DNA from 4 places in the Streptosporangium sp. G12 genome. Region 1 is predicted to be linked to each of the others. Evidence: riboswitches for the same ligand, from Rfam matches in the RefSeq annotation. Region 1 holds a riboswitch; each other region holds the start of a gene.
The links. A riboswitch is a leader RNA that binds a small molecule or an ion and turns the genes downstream of it on or off. The one in region 1 is predicted to bind cobalamin.
Positions count from the first base shown of each region.

Region 2: linked by a shared signal. The riboswitch ahead of ACVCAG_RS06600 (ribonucleoside-diphosphate reductase subunit alpha) and the one ahead of cobN (cobaltochelatase subunit CobN) in region 1 are both predicted to bind cobalamin.
Region 3: linked by a shared signal. The riboswitch ahead of metE (5-methyltetrahydropteroyltriglutamate--homocysteine S-methyltransferase) and the one ahead of cobN (cobaltochelatase subunit CobN) in region 1 are both predicted to bind cobalamin.
Region 4: linked by a shared signal. The riboswitch ahead of ACVCAG_RS24070 (CbtB domain-containing protein) and the one ahead of cobN (cobaltochelatase subunit CobN) in region 1 are both predicted to bind cobalamin.

Region 1 covers NZ_JBRIQO010000006.1:146,468-150,543, reverse strand. The annotation lists gene cobN (cobaltochelatase subunit CobN) at 1-1,695, opposite strand, end outside; cobalamin riboswitch at 1,886-2,058, opposite strand; gene ACVCAG_RS11465 (precorrin-3B synthase) at 2,105-3,715, shown strand; gene ACVCAG_RS11460 (precorrin-8X methylmutase) at 3,712-4,076, shown strand, end outside.
Region 2 covers NZ_JBRIQO010000003.1:328,889-332,964, reverse strand. The annotation lists gene ACVCAG_RS06605 (ribonucleotide-diphosphate reductase subunit beta) at 1-402, opposite strand, end outside; gene ACVCAG_RS06600 (ribonucleoside-diphosphate reductase subunit alpha) at 445-2,655, opposite strand; cobalamin riboswitch at 2,772-2,972, opposite strand; gene ACVCAG_RS06595 (tripartite tricarboxylate transporter substrate-binding protein) at 2,977-3,996, opposite strand.
Region 3 covers NZ_JBRIQO010000027.1:109,224-113,299, reverse strand. The annotation lists gene ACVCAG_RS35130 (hypothetical protein) at 1-742, shown strand, start outside; gene ACVCAG_RS35125 (NrtR DNA-binding winged helix domain-containing protein) at 1,049-1,783, opposite strand; cobalamin riboswitch at 1,969-2,179, shown strand; gene metE (5-methyltetrahydropteroyltriglutamate--homocysteine S-methyltransferase) at 2,290-4,076, shown strand, end outside.
Region 4 covers NZ_JBRIQO010000016.1:29,924-33,999, reverse strand. The annotation lists gene ACVCAG_RS24080 (acyltransferase family protein) at 1-167, shown strand, start outside; gene dop (depupylase/deamidase Dop) at 255-1,772, shown strand; adenosylcobalamin (AdoCbl) riboswitch at 1,897-2,030, shown strand; gene ACVCAG_RS24070 (CbtB domain-containing protein) at 2,048-2,242, shown strand; gene ACVCAG_RS24065 (CbtA family protein) at 2,250-2,987, shown strand; gene ACVCAG_RS24060 (histidine phosphatase family protein) at 2,984-3,547, shown strand; gene ACVCAG_RS24055 (magnesium chelatase subunit D family protein) at 3,544-4,076, shown strand, end outside.

The DNA of each region.
Region 1 (4,076 bases):
GTGCGCGCGGCGCTTGGCCTGGGTGCCCTCGCCGGGGTCGTTGACGAGGAACGGGTAGATGAGCGGCAGGTCGCCGAGCGCGGCGTCCGGGCCGCAGGAGGCCGACAGGCCCGCCGACTTGCCGGGCAGCCACTCCAGGTTGCCGTGCTTGCCCACGTGGACCACGGCGTGCGCGCCGAAGCCGTCGGCCAGCCAGCGGTAGGCGGCCAGGTAGTGGTGGCTGGGCGGCAGGTCGGGGTCGTGGTAGATCGCGATGGGGTTCTCGCCGAAGCCGCGCGGCGGCTGCACCATGACCACCACGTTGCCGGAGCGCAGCGCGGCCAGCACGATCTCGCCCTCCGGGTCGCGCGACCTGTCCACGAACAGCTCGCCGGGCGCCGGGCCCCAGTGTTCCTCCATCCGGGCGCGCAGGTCCGCCGGGAGGGTGGCGTACCACTCGGCGTACCGGCTCGCCGCGATGCGCACCGGGTTTCCGGCGAGCTGCTCCTCGGTGAGCCAGTCCTGGTCCTGCCCGCCCGCGGCGATCAGCGCGTGGATGAGCGCGTCGCCGTCCTGCCCGGTCACCCCGGGCAGCTCGTCCTCGGCGCCGATGTCGTAACCGCGCCGCGCGAGCGCGGCCAGCAGCCGCACCAGGCTGGCCGGGGTGTCCAGGCCGACGGCGTTGCCGATGCGGGCGTGCTTGGTGGGGTAGGCCGACAGCATCAGCACCAGCCGCCGCTCGGCGGGCGGGATGTGCCGCAGCGCGGCGTGGCGCACCGCGATGCCCGCCACCCGCGAGGCCCGCTCGGGGTCGGCCACGTAGACGGTGAGCCCGTCCTCGTCGATCTCCTTGAAGGAGAACGGCACCGTGATGATCCGCCCGTCGAACTCGGGGATCGCGACCTGGGTGGCGGCGTCCAGCGGGGACAGGCCGTCGTCGTTCTCCTCCCAGGAGGCCCGGCTGCTCGTCAGGCACAGGCCCTGCAGGATCGGCACGTCCAGCTCGGCGAGCGCGCCGACGTCCCAGGCCTCGTCGTCCCCGCCCGCCGACGCGGTCGCCGGGCGGGTCCCGCCCGCGGCGAGCACGGTCACCACCAGGGCGTCCACCGCGCGCAGGACCTCCACCAGGCCGGGCTCGGCGGTGCGCAGGGAGGCGCAGTACACCGGCAGCGCCCGCGCGCCCGCGTCCTCGATCGCCGAGCAGAGCGCCTCGACGAAGGCCGTGTTGCCGGCCACGTGGTGGGCCCGGTAGTAGAGCACTCCGACGACGGGACCGTCCTGGTCGCGCGCCTCGCGCTCCAGCGTCCCCCAGGTGGGGGTGGGCTCGGGCGCGGCGAACCCGTGGCCGGTGAGCAGCAGCGTGTCGGACAGGAAACGGTGCAGCTCGGTCAGGTTGGCCGGGCCGCCGTGGGCGAGGTAGGCGTGCGCCTCGGCGCAGACCCCACCGGGCACCGTGGACAGCTCCATCAGCTCGGCGTCGGGCGCCTGCTCGCCACCGAGCACGACGACGGGCCGGGGGCCGGCGAGCAGGGCGTCCAGCCCCTCCTCCCAGGCGCGGCGCCCGCCCAGCAGGCGTACCACGACCAGGTCGGCGCCCTCCAGCAACGGCGGGAGGTCTGCGGCGGCGAGCCGGGCGGGGTTGCCGAGCCGGTAGCCGGCGCCGCTCGCGCGAGCGCTCAGCAGGTCGGTGTCGGAGGTCGAGAGCAGGAGGATCACGCGCCACACTCCGGGAGAGGAAGGGCGGTACGGCCCAGGGGCGCCACGGCGTGGCGGGGGAACGGCGCCACGATGTGGCGGGGGAACCGTGAGAAGCGCGCGGTGTGGCGGGGGAACGGCGATGCCACGGTGTCGCGGGGGAACGGCGAAGAGCGCACGGAGCTTCCTCCCTCGGGGTCCTCGCCCCGGGTCGTCGTCGGCCGCGACGGCTGGAGTCTCCTGGCTCCCGGATCGGTGCTCACCCCGGCCTTCCCGCCCGTCGTCGGACAGTGGCCCGGGTGGGGTTCGCTCCCCGGTTACAGTGGCGGGACCGCGCCGGATTCACACCGGCTTCCTCCCTTTGCCGTCGCCACCGATGACACTACGGCAGTCCGGTTCGTTGCAAGAAACTGGCGTTAGCATCCTTCGAGTGTCCATTGCCGACTTTTCCGGACGATCGCGACTCGACGCATGTCCCGGTGCGCTTCAGGTCCATGCCGCCGCGGACGGCGGCCTGGCCCGCGTCCGCGTGCCCGGAGGCCGTCTCACCCCCTTCCAGCTGCGCGAACTCGCCGAGGCCGCCGCGGCGTACGGCGGCGGCGTCATCGAGCTGACCTCCCGCGCGAACGTCCAGGTGCGCGGCCTCGGCCCGGAGGATCCGGACAGCGGTACGGGGGACGGGTTCGCCACGCGGATGGCGAGGGCGGGCCTGCTGCCCTCGGCGACGCACGAGCGGATCCGCAACATCCTCGCCTCCCCGCTGACCGGACTGGACGGACCCACCGAGCCGAGCGGGCCGGCCGGGCCGAGCGGGCCGAACAGATCGAGCGGTGCGGACACTCCAGACAGCACGGGTATCTCGGATCGTCCGCACTATCCGCGCGGCGGCGGCATCGCCGACGTCACACCGCTGATCGGCGAGCTGGACCGGCGGTTGTGCGCCCGCCCCGCCCTCGCCGCCCTGCCGGGGCGGTTCATGTTCGCCCTCGACGACGGCCGGGGGGACGTGGCCGGTCTGGGCGCGGACGCCGGGATCCTGCTCACGGGGCCGGACGAGGCCGCGCTGATCCTCGCCGGGACCGACACCGGCCTGCGCGTCCCGCCGGCCGGAGCCGTGACCGCCCTGCTCGCCGCCGCCGAGGCGTTCCTCGACGAGCTGGCCACCCGGGACGTCACCGCCTGGCGGATCGCCGAACTCCCCGGCGGTCCCTCCCTGATCGCCGCCCGCGTGCGAACCGCCCTCGGGGTTCCCGGCACGACACCCTTCGACCCGGTGAGACCGCGGGTCGTGACCCTCGGGCCGGTCGGGGTCCTCGGGAGCACGGACGGGACGAGGAGCGGAACCGGCGCCGGAGGAGGGACGGATCCCGCGAGCGGCACCGGAGACGGGGACGCGCGGGTCGCGCTCGGGGTGGCGATCCCGCTGGGGCGGCTGACCTCCGCGCTGGCACTGCTGCTCGCGGACGCCGCCTCGGGCGGGGAGATCCGGCTCACGCCATGGCGTGGCGTGGTCCTGCCCGGCCTGGACCGCGCCGAGGTCGCGGGCACGGCCGCCCGTCTGGAGGCCGCCGGGCTGGTCGTCGACCCCGCCTCGCCGTGGATCGGCGTGACGGCCTGCACCGGCCGCCCCGGCTGCGCCAAGTCCCTGGCCGACGTCCAGGCCGACGCGGCCGCCGCCATAGCCGTCAGCACAGCCACCGCCGTAGCCGTCGGCACAGCCACCGCCGTAGCCGTCGGCACGACCTCGCCGCCCGCCGTCCCGCCGCCCGCGGTCGCACCACCCCCGGCCGTGCCGCCCGGAAGGGAGCGGTTCGGGAGCGGGCCGTCCGTGGCCCCGCCGTCCGGGAACGGGCCGGGCACCGATACGCTCCCCGTGCACTGGGCGGGCTGCGGCAGGCGCTGCGGCCGTCCGAGGGGGCGGGTCGCGGATGTGGTCGCCACCGGTGACGGCTACCGCCTGGAGCTGGACGGCACCGATCTGACCTGCTCCGGCATCGAGGAGACCGCGGCCGCGCTGGCGGCCGCCAGAGGGGAACTGTGATCGACTACGTCCGCGACGGCGCGGAGATCTACCGCCGCTCCTTCGCCACCATCCGCGCGGAAGCCGACCTGTCCGGCCTGCCCGCCGACGTCGCCCGGGTCGCGGTCCGCATGATCCACGCCTGCGGGATGGTCGACCTGGTGAGCGACCTGCGCTGGTCACCCGGCGTGGTGGCCTCGGCGCGCGAGGCGCTGCGCGCGGGCGCGCCGGTGCTCTGCGACGCCATGATGGTCGCCTCCGGGGTGACCCGGCGGCGCCTGCCCGCGGGCAACGAGGTGATCTGCACCCTCGGCGACCCCCGGGTGCCGGAACTCGCCGCGGAACTGGGCACCACCCGCAGCGCCGCCGCGCTGGAGCTGTG
Region 2 (4,076 bases), on a different contig from region 1:
GTCCCGGATCGAGGGGATGTGCTCGACCGCGGCGAAGGCCTTGACCCGCTCGTCCGGATCGGGCAGGTAGGTGTCCAGCAGGGTCAGGTAGAACTGGACGTGCACCGCCTCCTCGAACAGCTGCCTGCTGAGATAGAGGCGCGCCTCGGGGGCGTTGAGGTGCTGGTAGAGGTTGAGGACGAGGTTGTTGGCCACGATCGAGTCGCCGGTGGCGAAGAACGCCACGAGGCGGTTGATCAGGTGGCGCTCCTCGGGCGTCATCCTCGCCAGGTCGGCCAGGTCGGAGGTGAGGTCCACCTCCTCGACGGTCCAGGTGTTGCGGATCGCGGCCCGGTAGCGCTCGTAGAACTCGGGGTAGCGCATCGGCCGCAGGGTGAGATCCATGCCGGGGTCGAGCAACATCGGGTGAATGCCTTTCTGGGGGCTTTCGGGGAGCCGGGGCGGCTACTGGCAGGCGTCGCAGTACTCGGGGTTCTCCAGGGAGCAGGCGACGGCTTCGGGGTCGGGCGCCGCCCGCTCCACCGGCGCCGCCACGGTGGCCTGCGCGATCCTGGTGGCCGGGCGCGAGCGCAGGTAGTAGGTGGTCTTGAGGCCCGACTTCCACGCGTAGGCGTACATCGAGGAGAGCTTGCCGATGGTCGGCGTGGCCATGAAGAGGTTCAGCGACTGCGACTGGTCGATGTACGGGGTGCGCGCGGCGGCCAGGTCGATCAGCGCCTTCTGCGGCAGCTCCCAGGCCGTCCGGTAGAGCGCCTTCAGGTCGGCGGGGATCTCCGGGATGTCCTGGACGGAGCCGTCGGCGCGCTTGATCGCGTCGCGGATCAGCGGGGTCCACAGGCCGCGGGCCTGGAGGTCGCGGACGAGATAGCGGTTGACCTGGAGGAACTCCCCCGAGAGGGTCTCGCGCTTGAAGACGTTGGAGACCTGCGGCTCGATGCACTCGTAGCAGCCCGCGATGGAGGCGATCGTGGCCGTCGGCGCGATCGCGATCATCAGCGAGTTGCGCAGGCCGGTCCCGGCGATCCGCTCCCTGAGCTCGGCCCACTCCGCGGACCCCGCCGCCTCGTAGTGGTCGGGGTGGAGCACCCCGGCGGCGGCCCTGGTCTCCTCGTACGACGGGTGACGGCCCCGCTCCACGGCCAGGTCGGAGGAGGTCCGGTAGGCGGCGAGCGCGATCTCCTCGGAGATCCTGGTGGACAGCTCCAGGGCGCGCGGCGAGTCGAACGGCAGCCGCAGCGTGAACAGCACGTCGGCCAGGCCCATCACGCCGAGCCCGATCGGGCGCCACTTCCGGTTGGCCGCCTCCGCCTCGGGGGTCGGGTAGAAGCCCAGGTCGATGGTGCGGTCGAGGAACCGCACGGCGGTACGGACGGTCGCGCGCAGCCGCGCCCAGTCGACGGCCTCCCCGGCGTCCGCCGACAGGTGGGCGGCGAGGTTGATCGAGCCGAGGTTGCAGACGGCGGTCTCCGCGTCGCCGGTGACCTCGAGGATCTCGGTGCAGAGGTTCGACAGGTGGATGACGTTCTGGGGCCTGGCCGTCTGGTTGGAGGTCCGGTTGGCGGCGTCCTTGAAGGTCATCCAGCCGTTGCCGGTCTGGGCGAGCGTGCGCATCATCCGCCCGTACAGGGTGCGGGCGGGGATCTGCCGGGTGAAGCGGCCCTCGGCCTCGGCGGCCCGGTAGGCGTCGTCGAACGCGGCGCCGTACAGGTCGGTGAGGTGCGGGACCTCCTTGGGATCGAACAGCGACCAGACGCCGTCGGCCTCGACCCGGCGCATGAACTCGTCGGGGATCCAGTTGGCCAGGTTCAGGTTGTGCGTGCGGCGGGCCTCCTCGCCGGTGTTGTCGCGCAGTTCCAGGAACTCCTCGACGTCGGCGTGCCAGGGCTCCAAGTAGACGCAGGCCGCGCCCTTGCGCCGGCCGCCCTGGTTGACCGCGGCCACGCTGGAGTCGAGCGTGCGCAGCCAGGGCACGATGCCGTTGGAGTGACCGTTGGTGCCGCGGATCAGCGAGCCCCGCGAGCGGACCCTGGTCCAGGCGATCCCGATGCCCCCCGCGTACTTCGACAGCCGCGCGACCTGCCCGTAGCGCTCGTAGATGGACTCCAGCTCGTCGCGGGGCGAGTCGAGCAGGAAGCACGAGGAGAGCTGGGGCCTGCGGGAGCCGGAGTTGAACAGCGTGGGCGAGCTGGGCAGGTAGGACAGGGTGGCCATGAGCGCGTACAGCTCGGCGGCCTCCTCGACGGTCTCGGACAGGCCGCAGGCCACCCGGAGGAAGAAGTGCTGCGGGCGCTCCAGGACCTTGCGGGTCCTCGGGTGGCGCAGCAGGTAGCGGTCGTAGACGGTACGCAGCCCGAAGTACTCGAACCTGGCGTCGGCCTCCGGATCGGCCAGCGCGTCCAGGACCCCGGCGTGGGCGGCCACGAACTCCGCGAGCCCGTCCTGGATCAACCCCGCCTCGTGGGTCGCGGCGATGGACTCGGAGAAGTCGCGGACGCCGTGCTCGGCGGCCTCGTCGGCGATCAGCTCGGCCAGCATCGCGGCGGCGACCCTGGAGTTCTCGGGATCGGTGATCACCCGGGCGGCCGCCTCGTCGATGGCCAGCCTGCGGTCGTCCGACGCGGTCCCCGCCGCGGTCTCCGCCAATGCCTGTGTCACGTAGTGCCCCTCGCTCGATCGGACTTCCCCGTACGGCTCCGCCGGATGGGCACGCGTCCGCGAGCGATCCCGGGCACGCCGGATCGCCTCGTTCCGCGGACCCTCCCACGAGGCCCTGGACGTTCACGTCACCGGCAGGTCTTCGGACTCACGGGCGCACCGCACACACCTACCGGCCGTCGCTTCCCAGGCATGGTTCACCCAGTGCTCGATAACGGCTTTCGTTCCCGTTCACCGCTGCGGGGCAGTCCCGGAATCTCACCGGGTTCCCTCTTGCCTCGCCCCTCGCGGGGCGAACCAGCAACGAGCAGGATCCTACATCTAGGGGCGCCGGACGCAACTACCCCAACAGGTTGTGTCGGAGGACTTCAACAGTCCGAGCTCGTGAAGCACGCCGCGAGTGCGGCCCGTCTCGGTGGAGAGCCACTGGCGGAACTCGTCGCCGCTGAGGTAGACCCGGCTCCAGCCGTGGGACGCGCACAGGGCACGCCAGCGCGGCGCGGCGTCGATCCTGTCACACAGGGCGATCGCGGCGTCCCGGTCCCCCGGGCTCATGCCCTTGGGACCCAGCAGGCCGCACCAGTCGCTGTACTCCAGGCGGACGTCGACCTCCATGAGCGTCGGCGCGTCGATCCCGTCGATCCGGCCGCCGGAGGAGACCACCAGGGGCCGCAGGCGGCCCGCGGCGATCTCGGGCCGCAGGGCGCGCGCCGATCCCAGCAGGGCCGCCACCCGGCCGACGTGGAGCGCCTCGGCGGCGTCCTCGGGGGCGAGGTATCCGGCGTACTCCAGCAGCCGGATGTCCACCCCCAGGCACTTGCCGATCATGCCGTAGAGCACGTGGTCGGAGCCGCCCTCCGACCGTCCGCCGACCGTCAGCCCCGCCGGGTCGTGCCGCAGCCGCGCGACGAAGTCCTCGAAGGTGCGCAGGCGGGAGCCGGAGGAGACCACCAGGACCGCCCAGTCGCCGACCAGGCGGGCGATGGGAGTGGCGGCGTTCACCACGGCCGTGGTGTTGGCGATCTCCGCGGCGGCCACCATCGGCATCGCGGTGACGAGCAGCCTGCCCTCGCGCGCGAAGGGTCCGCGGAAGGCGCCGAACGCGTCGCGCGGGGCGGAGCCCAGGGCTCCCGCCCGCTCGACGGCCATGGCGGTGCGCGCCAGTCCCGACTGGACCAGGACGGTCGCCAGCCTGCCCGCGATCCTGTCCCAGCCGTGGCCGTCGGCGGTCGGCTCGAGAAGGAACAGGCGCTTCACCGCCGGATCGGCGCCGCCGTCCGCACCGCACCCCGCGGCGACCACGGCCCCCGCCGCCAGTGCGAAAAACCCCCTACGGCGCATAAGCGCCCCTTCCCCCAAGAACCCCCTATACCATAGGTTACTTTCCCCTCACTTTCTGTGATGAAGTGGGGTATGCCGGA
Region 3 (4,076 bases), on a different contig from region 1:
CGACCCGGCCGGTGCCACCCGGCCCTTCCAGCCCATCGCCCGCACCTGCGGACGGGCCCACCGCCTCACCCTGGACGCCGACACCCCCGCCCTGTATGACAGCGCCTACATCGGCTACGGCGCCGGCGGCTTCACCTTCGACCAGCCCGGCACCTACCGGCTCGCCGCCCGCTACTACGCCCCCGACGACTCCACCGTCGCCTCCCCCGAGCACCTCATCCAGATCAACCCGCCGGCCGACGAGAACGACAAGGCCGCCGGCGACCTGCTGATGGGCCCCCAGCAGGGCAAGCTACTGGCCCTGCTCGGCTCCGACGCACCCCAGCTCGCCGACGGCAACGCCGCCCTGGACCAGCTCATCGCCGACCACGGCGACCACCCCTTGGCGGTGTACGCGCGGATGGTCAAGGGCGCCAACGCCGGACGCCACTTCCTCACCCTCACCGAGGGCGGTGTCGAAGTCCGTCCCGCCGACACCGACACCAGCATCGAACAGCTCGGTGCGGTCGTGGAGACCACCCTGGACTCCGGCACCGACGCCGGCGTCGACAACATCACCCTGAACGAGACCATGCGCCGCCTTGCCCGCGCCCACGCCCGCGCCGGTGACCTCAAGCAGGCCGACACCGTCCTGGGCCAGCTCGTGGACACCTTCGCCGACAAGAACGTCCCGGCCCCCGTCCTGGCCACCATCACCGAGCAAGCCGAAGCCACCCGCACCCAGCTCCATGACCAGCCCTGACGATCAAACCTGAGGGCCCCGCACAGTGCGCCCCCGCCCCCTCACACGAGGGGGCGGGGGTGCCGCAGGATCACGACGGGCCACCGCAGCCCACCCCGAGCCGTCGAAGAATCGAACATCAGGCACGACGAGCCGGACGCCCGCACGCTGACACTCTCATGGCAGTTAGCAATAGTGTCAGCGGGCTGCGACATCAGATGTCAGTGACCGCGTCACGAGAGCGTCAGCGGTCGCGACACGAAAGTGTCAGTAAGTCACGCAGCTCCGCATAGGCGGTGACACGTGCGGTGAGGATCACGACGAGGCTCACTGCGTTGGTTCCTTTCCGTTTGGCGAGTCGGTGGGCCGGATCATCGGGGGGTTCAGAACGTCGCGAGGGCCGGCTTTGAACAGCCGAGCCGGTCGTCCGGTCGCGGCCTTCCGTGCCGAACCGGCAGAGACGATGAAGCCCTCGGTCTTCTGGACCTTGCGGTAGAAGTTGCGGGGGTCGAGTGGCATCCCCCATACCGCCTCGTACACGTCCTGGAGATCGGTGATCGTGAAGGTCGGCCTGCAGAAGGCTGTGGCGAGTGCGGAATGCTCAAGCTTGACGCGGGCGCGCTCGACGCCGTCCGCGACGATGTGCCGGTGGTCGAAAGCGAGCTTCAACGCTCCGGAAAGCACCCGGTCGGTGGATTGCCAGCCTGCGCGGGCGGCGTCGGTCCCGGCGATCGGCTCGGGCAGCCGAGGGGCGATGGCCAGATAGGCAACGCTCACCACCCGGCCGCGAGGGTCACGGCCAGGGTCGTCATAGACGCCGAGTTGCTCAAGGCGGAGTGTCTCGACATCCAGGTCGGCCTCCTCCGCCAGCTCCCGGTGAGCCGCCTCGATGAGGCTCTCTCCCGAATGCTGAAGGAAGCCGCCTGGCAGAGCTTGGGCACTCTTGCACGGCTCGATGCCACGCTCGACGAGGAGCACGTGCAGGCGCGATTCGCGCAAGGTAAGGATCACCAGGTCAACGGCGAGCAGGACGGCTGGTGGCTCCCATCGGTCATCGCTCATGGAGGCGACATTAGATTTCTGTCACTTTGACAGAAAGTAGCGCAATGGTTAGTTCTAGACAGCCACGGTCCGCTGAGGGTTACTTCACGCTGATGGGGATGAGCGCGCGGCCGGGTGATCGAAGGTGATCCCTGCCTCATCGATCCGCTGGGTGGCGTCCCGGTCCGGTGGGGGTGGGGGCGGGTTATGCTCGTGGCGCGGTTGGTTCTCCCGGTGCCGTGTTGGTGTCGGGAGTCGTAAGAGGGAACCCGGTGTGATTCCGGGACTGCCCCGCAGCGGTGAGTGGGAACGAACGCCGTCATCGGCACTGGGTGCGTGTCATCTGGGAAGCGACGGTCAGTAGGAGTGTGTGTGATGCCCGCGAGTCCGAAGACCTGCCAGCCGCTCGTGCGCCGTCCGGTGTGCGGTGATCCGTGGTCTCGTGGGAGGGCCTGGGATGGGTTTTTCCTGGGTGTTCCTTCCGTGTGGCCGTGGGTCGGCATGGCATGAGCCGAGGGAAGGACGCCATGAGCAAGGTCACCACGACCGTTTTGGGTTATCCCCGTATCGGGGGCCGTCGCGAGGTGAAGCGGGCGACGGAGGATCACTGGGCCGGGCGGGTCGACGCCGCCGGCTTGCAGGAGACGGCCGCCGGGTTGCGGCAAGGAGTGTGGCGGGAGCTGTCGGAGGCGGGGCTGGACGCGGTGCCGTCCAACACCTTCTCCTTGTATGACCACGTGCTGGACACCACCGTCATGGTGGGCGCGGTGCCCGAGCGGTTTTCCGGGGCCGCGGACCCGTACTTCGCGATGGCCCGCGGCGCCGAGGGGGTCGCACCGCTGGAGATGACCAAGTGGTTCGACACCAACTACCACTACCTGGTTCCGGAAGTGGGCCCCGAGACCCGGTTCCGGCTCGACTGGAGCAAGCCGCTGGCCGAGTACGCCGAAGCGCGGCGGCTGGGCGTCGAGACCCGGCCGGTGCTGGTCGGGCCGCTGTCGTTCCTGCTGCTGGCCAAGTCCACCGAGCCCGGCTTCGCGCCGTTGCGGCTGCTGGACGGCCTGCTGGAGACCTACGCCGAGCTGCTGGAGCGGATGGCCGCGGCGGGGGTGGCCGAGGTGCAGCTGGACGAGCCGGTACTGGCCGCCGACCATACGGAGGAGGAGCTGGCCGCGCTGCGCCGGGCCTACGCGCGGCTGGGGGAGCTCAGCAGCCGCCCCCGGCTGCTGGTGGCCACCTACTTCGGCGAGATCGGGCCCGCACTGGAGATCCTGGCCCGCAGCCGGGTCGAGGCCGTCGGCCTGGACTTCGTCTCGGCGCCCGGCAACCTGGAGGCGCTGGCCGCCGCCGGTGGGCTGCCCGGCAAGACCCTCGTCGCCGGGGTCGTCGACGGCCGCAACGTCTGGCGTACCGACATCGCGAAGGCGCTGGCGACCTGCGCCGCGCTGCTCGGCCTGAGCGACCGGCTGGTGGTGAGCACCTCCTGCTCGCTGCTGCACGTCCCGCTCGACCTGGACGCCGAGACCTCGCTGGACCCGCGGCTGCGCGAGCGGCTGGCCTTCGCCAGGCAGAAGGTCGACGAGGTCGTACGGATCGGCCGGGCGCTGAACGGCGAGGAGGTCGTCGCGGGGGAGAGGACCGTCGAGCGGTTCCTCAACCCCCGGGTGCGAGCCAGGCTGGATGCCCTGGGCGAGGGCAGCCCGCGCGCCCCGCACGCCGAGCGGCTCGCCGTGCAGAACGCCGACCTGGGCCTGCCGCCGCTGGCCACCACCACCATCGGCTCCTTCCCACAGACCGGCGAGGTGCGCCAGGCCCGCGCCGCCATGCGCTCGGGCGACATCGACAGGGCCGGGTACGAGCGCAGGATGGAGGCCGAGATCGACCGCGTCATCGCGCTGCAGGAGGACATCGGCCTGGACGTGCTGGTGCACGGCGAGCCCGAGCGCAACGACATGGTCCAGTACTTCGCCGAGATGCTGGAGGGCTACGCCGCCACCGAGCACGGCTGGGTGCAGTCGTACGGCAGCCGCTACGTCCGCCCGCCGATCCTGTTCGGCGACGTCTCCCGTCCCGAGCCGATGACGGTGCGCTGGGCCTCCTACGCGCAGTCGCGGACGAAGAAGCCGGTCAAGGGCATGCTCACCGGCCCGGTGACCATGCTGGCCTGGTCGTTCGTCCGCGACGACCAGCCACTGGGCGAGACCGCCAGGCAGGTGGCGCTGGCGTTGCGCGACGAGATCCGCGATCTTGAGGCGGCGGGCATCAGGATCATCCAGGTCGACGAGCCCGCGCTGCGGGAGCTGCTGCCGCTGCG
Region 4 (4,076 bases), on a different contig from region 1:
TGGCCGCGATGGCGTTCTCCTACCTGGTGTACCGGTTGGCCGAGCGCCCGCTTCAGGAGTTCGTCAAGTCCAGGAGGCGGAGAAGGGCCGCATCCCCGTCCCCGTCACAGCTCCCCGCGCTCTCCTCGATCCCCCTCGCAACGGGCGAAAAGGCTTCGGTGCCATAACTGTCCGACCACCGGGCATAGTGAAGGGTCTAGGGTCGGGAATAGATACCACGGAGAGAATCAGTCCCTGACGAACAGAGGGTGCGCATGACGGTACGGCGGGTGATGGGCATCGAGACCGAGTACGGCATCTCCGTGCCCGGACAGCCGGGGGCCAACGCGATGGTGACCTCCTCTCAGGTCGTGAACGCCTATCTGGCGGCCTCGGCCGCGAGGGCTCGGCGCGCGCGATGGGACTTCGAGGAGGAGAACCCGCTGCGGGACGCACGGGGGTTCGACCTCGCGCGGGAGGTGGCCGACCAGAGCCAGCTGACCGACGAGGACCTCGGCCTGGCGAACGTGATCCTCACCAACGGGGCCCGGCTGTACGTCGACCACGCCCACCCCGAATACTCCACGCCCGAGTGCACCAATCCCAGGGCGGCGGTGATCTGGGACAAGGCGGGCGAGCGGGTGATGCACGACGCGGCGGTCCGCGCCTCGGCGATGCCGGCCAACGCCCCGATCCAGCTCTACAAGAACAACACCGACAACAAGGGCGCCTCCTACGGCTGCCATGAGAACTACCTCATGCGCCGGGCCACCTCGTTCGCCGACATCGTCAGGCACCTGACGCCGTTCTTCGTCTCCCGGCAGGTCGTCACCGGCGCGGGCAAGGTCGGCATCGGCCAGGACTCCCGGGGCGAGGGCTTCCAGATCAGCCAGCGGGCCGACTTCTTCGAGGTCGAGGTGGGCCTGGAGACGACGCTCAAGAGGCCGATCATCAACACCCGGGACGAGCCCCACGCCGACCCGGAGAAATACCGCCGCCTGCACGTCATCATCGGCGACGCCAACATGTCGGAGATCTCGACCTACCTGAAGCTGGGGTCGACCGCGCTCGTCCTGGCCATGATCGAGGACAACTACTTCACCCGCGACCTGGCCGTGGACAACCCCGTCCAGGCCCTGCGCGCGGTCTCGCACGACCCCACGCTCAAGTACGAGATCTCCATGCGCGACGGCCGCAAGCTGACCGCGGTGCAGTTGCAGATGGAATACCTGGAGCTCGCCCGCAAGTACGCCGAGGAGCGCAGCGCCAACGGCCTGGACGAGCCCACCAAGGACATCCTGGAGCGCTGGGAGTCGGTCCTCACCCGCCTGGCCGAGGACCCGATGCAGCTGTCCAGGGAGCTCGACTGGGTGGCCAAGCTGGAGCTCCTGGAGGGCTACCGCACCCGTGACGGCCTTCCCTGGTCGCACCCGCGCCTACAGCTCGTCGACCTCCAGTACTCCGACATCCGCCCCGACCGGGGGCTCTACAACCGGCTGGTCGCCCGGGGCCGCATGCAGCGCCTGGTCACCGAGGAAGAGGTCCAGCGGGCCATCGAGGTGCCGCCCAACGACACCCGGGCCTACTTCCGCGGCCGCTGCCTGAGCCAGTACAGCGAGTCGGTGGCCGCGGCCTCCTGGGACTCGGTCATCTTCGACATCCCCGGCCGTGAGTCGCTGCAGCGCGTCCCCACCCTTGAGCCGCTGCGCGGCACCAAGGCCCACGTGGGCGAGCTGTTCGACCGCTGCCGTACCGCCGCGGAGCTGGTGACGGCGCTGACCGGCGAGCAGTGACTCCCGCGAGGGGGGAGGTGGCCAGGCCTGGCCACCTCCCCCCTCGTCATGCCCGGACCCCGTGACGGCCCGAGCCCGTCAAACCGGACACCCGGATTGACGGGGGACGGAGAACCGGGATACGTTCCGGGTGTTTTGTGGCGGTGCGAGGGAAATCCGGTGAAACTCCGGTGCGGTCGCGCCACTGTAACCGGCTCTCAGAAGCCGGAAGCCAGGTCACACTCGGCCGCCACCGACCTACGAAAAGGGACGCGTCAATCCCGGAGGAGGTGGCCGTGAGCCAGATCTCGGCACCGCACACCCAGCCCATCCCATGGCCCTCGCTCACCCGCTGGCTGCTCGCCGTACCGGTGCTGCTGCTCCTCGCCTACCTGGTCACCTTCGACCAGGGAGCGATCTCACAGGCGGGGAACTACCTGCACGAACTCATGCACGACGGGCGTCACCTGCTCGGCGTGCCGTGCCACTGAGCCACAGGTGATCACCAAACTCATCGTCCGGGGCCTCGTCGTCGGACTGCTCGCAGGGCTGCTCGCGGCCGTCTTCGCCTACACCGTCGGCGAACCGCGCATCGACCAGGCCATCGCGCTGGAGGAGGCGGCCGCGGCCGCCTCCCCGGCCGGATCACACGACGACACCGGGGCAGCGGCCCACTCCCACGACGAGGAGGCCCTGGTCAGCAGGGGCGGGCAGCGCTTCGGGCTCTTCCTCGCCCTCGGCCTGTACGGCCTGGCGGTCGGGGGCCTGTTCTCCCTCGTCTACGCGGCCGTACGCGGCCGGGCGGGACCCCGATCGGAGCCGGTGCTCGCGGTCACCCTCGCAGCCGCGGCGTTCATCGCCATCGTCCTCATCCCGTTCATGAAATATCCCGCCAACCCGCCGGCCGTCGGTGACCCGGAGACCATCGGCCGGCGCACCGTGCTCTACCTGGTCGCGGTGGTCATCGGGATCCTCGCGGTCGCCGCCGGCACCGCCGCCCACCGCTACGCCTCGCGGAGCGAACCGTGGGTGCGCTGGCTGTCGGCGGGTGCCACCTTCCTGGTCCCCGTCGTCGCGGCCTGGATCCTCATGCCGAAGATCTCGGAGGTGCCCCGGGGCTTCCCCGCCGACCTCCTGTGGGACTTCCGGGTCGCCTCCATGGGGACCCAGGTGGTCTTCTGGGCCGGCGTCGGCGCGCTGTTCGCCTTCGCCGCCCGCAGGCGCGGCCCGGTGTGACGACCCCCTCGGGGGTCACCCGCCTGCTCCTGGTCTGCCACGCCTCCACCTCGGCGACGGTACGGGCCGCGTTCCCGGGTGACGAACCACTCGACGAACGCGGCCTGCGCCGGGCCGAGGGGATGGCGCGGGACCTCGGCCCGGGTCCCGCGGCCTGCCCCGCCGAACTGCGCTGCGTCCAGACGGCGGCGGCGCTCGGCCTGCGGGCCGAGCACGACCCGCTGCTGGCCGACTGCGACTACGGCCGCTGGAGCGGGATGACGCTCGGCGAGGTCGAGGCCGCGGAACCCGAGGCGCTCGCCTCCTGGCTCGGCGACCCCGGCGCGGCGCCGCACGGCGGGGAGCCGGTCACCGCGCTCCTGGCCAGGGTGTCCGGCTGGCTCGCCGTCCGCGCCCCCGGCAGGGCCGTCGCGGTCACCCACCCGGCGGTCATCCGCGCCGCGGTCGTCCACGCCCTCGGCGCCCCCGCCCAGGCCTTCTGGCGCGTCGACGTCGCGCCGCTGGCCCGCGTGACGCTCACCGGGCGCGGCGGGCGCTGGCGGCTCAGCTACCTCCCATGACGGTCAGAGCGCCCGGCGACCCTTTGATTCGACGAGACGGACAGGAGAACCCGAAGGTGCGTGACTCCCGCTATCCCTTCACCGCGATCGTGGGGCTGGAGGACCTGAAACTCGCGCTGATCCTCAACGCGGTCTCCCCCCGCGTCGGGGGAGTGCTGGTCAGGGGGGAGAAGGGCACCGCCAAGTCCACGGTCGTGCGGGCGCTGGCCGCGCTCCTGCCGCCCGTCGAGGTGGTGACCGGCTGCCGCTTCTCCTGCGACCCCGCCGCCCCCGACCCCGGCTGCCCGGACGGGCCGCACGATGGCCGTACCGAACCGGGCGACCGGCCCACCCCGCCCGCCACCGTTCAGCCCGGCGGAACCCGGTCCGGCACCGTGCGGCCCGGTGGAGCGCGGCCCGCCCGCCTCGTCGAACTGCCCGTCGGCGCCTCCGAGGACCGCCTCGTCGGCTCCCTCGACATCGAGCGAGCCCTCACCGAGGGCGTGAAAACCTTCGAACCCGGCCTCCTGGCGAGCGCCCACCGGGGCGT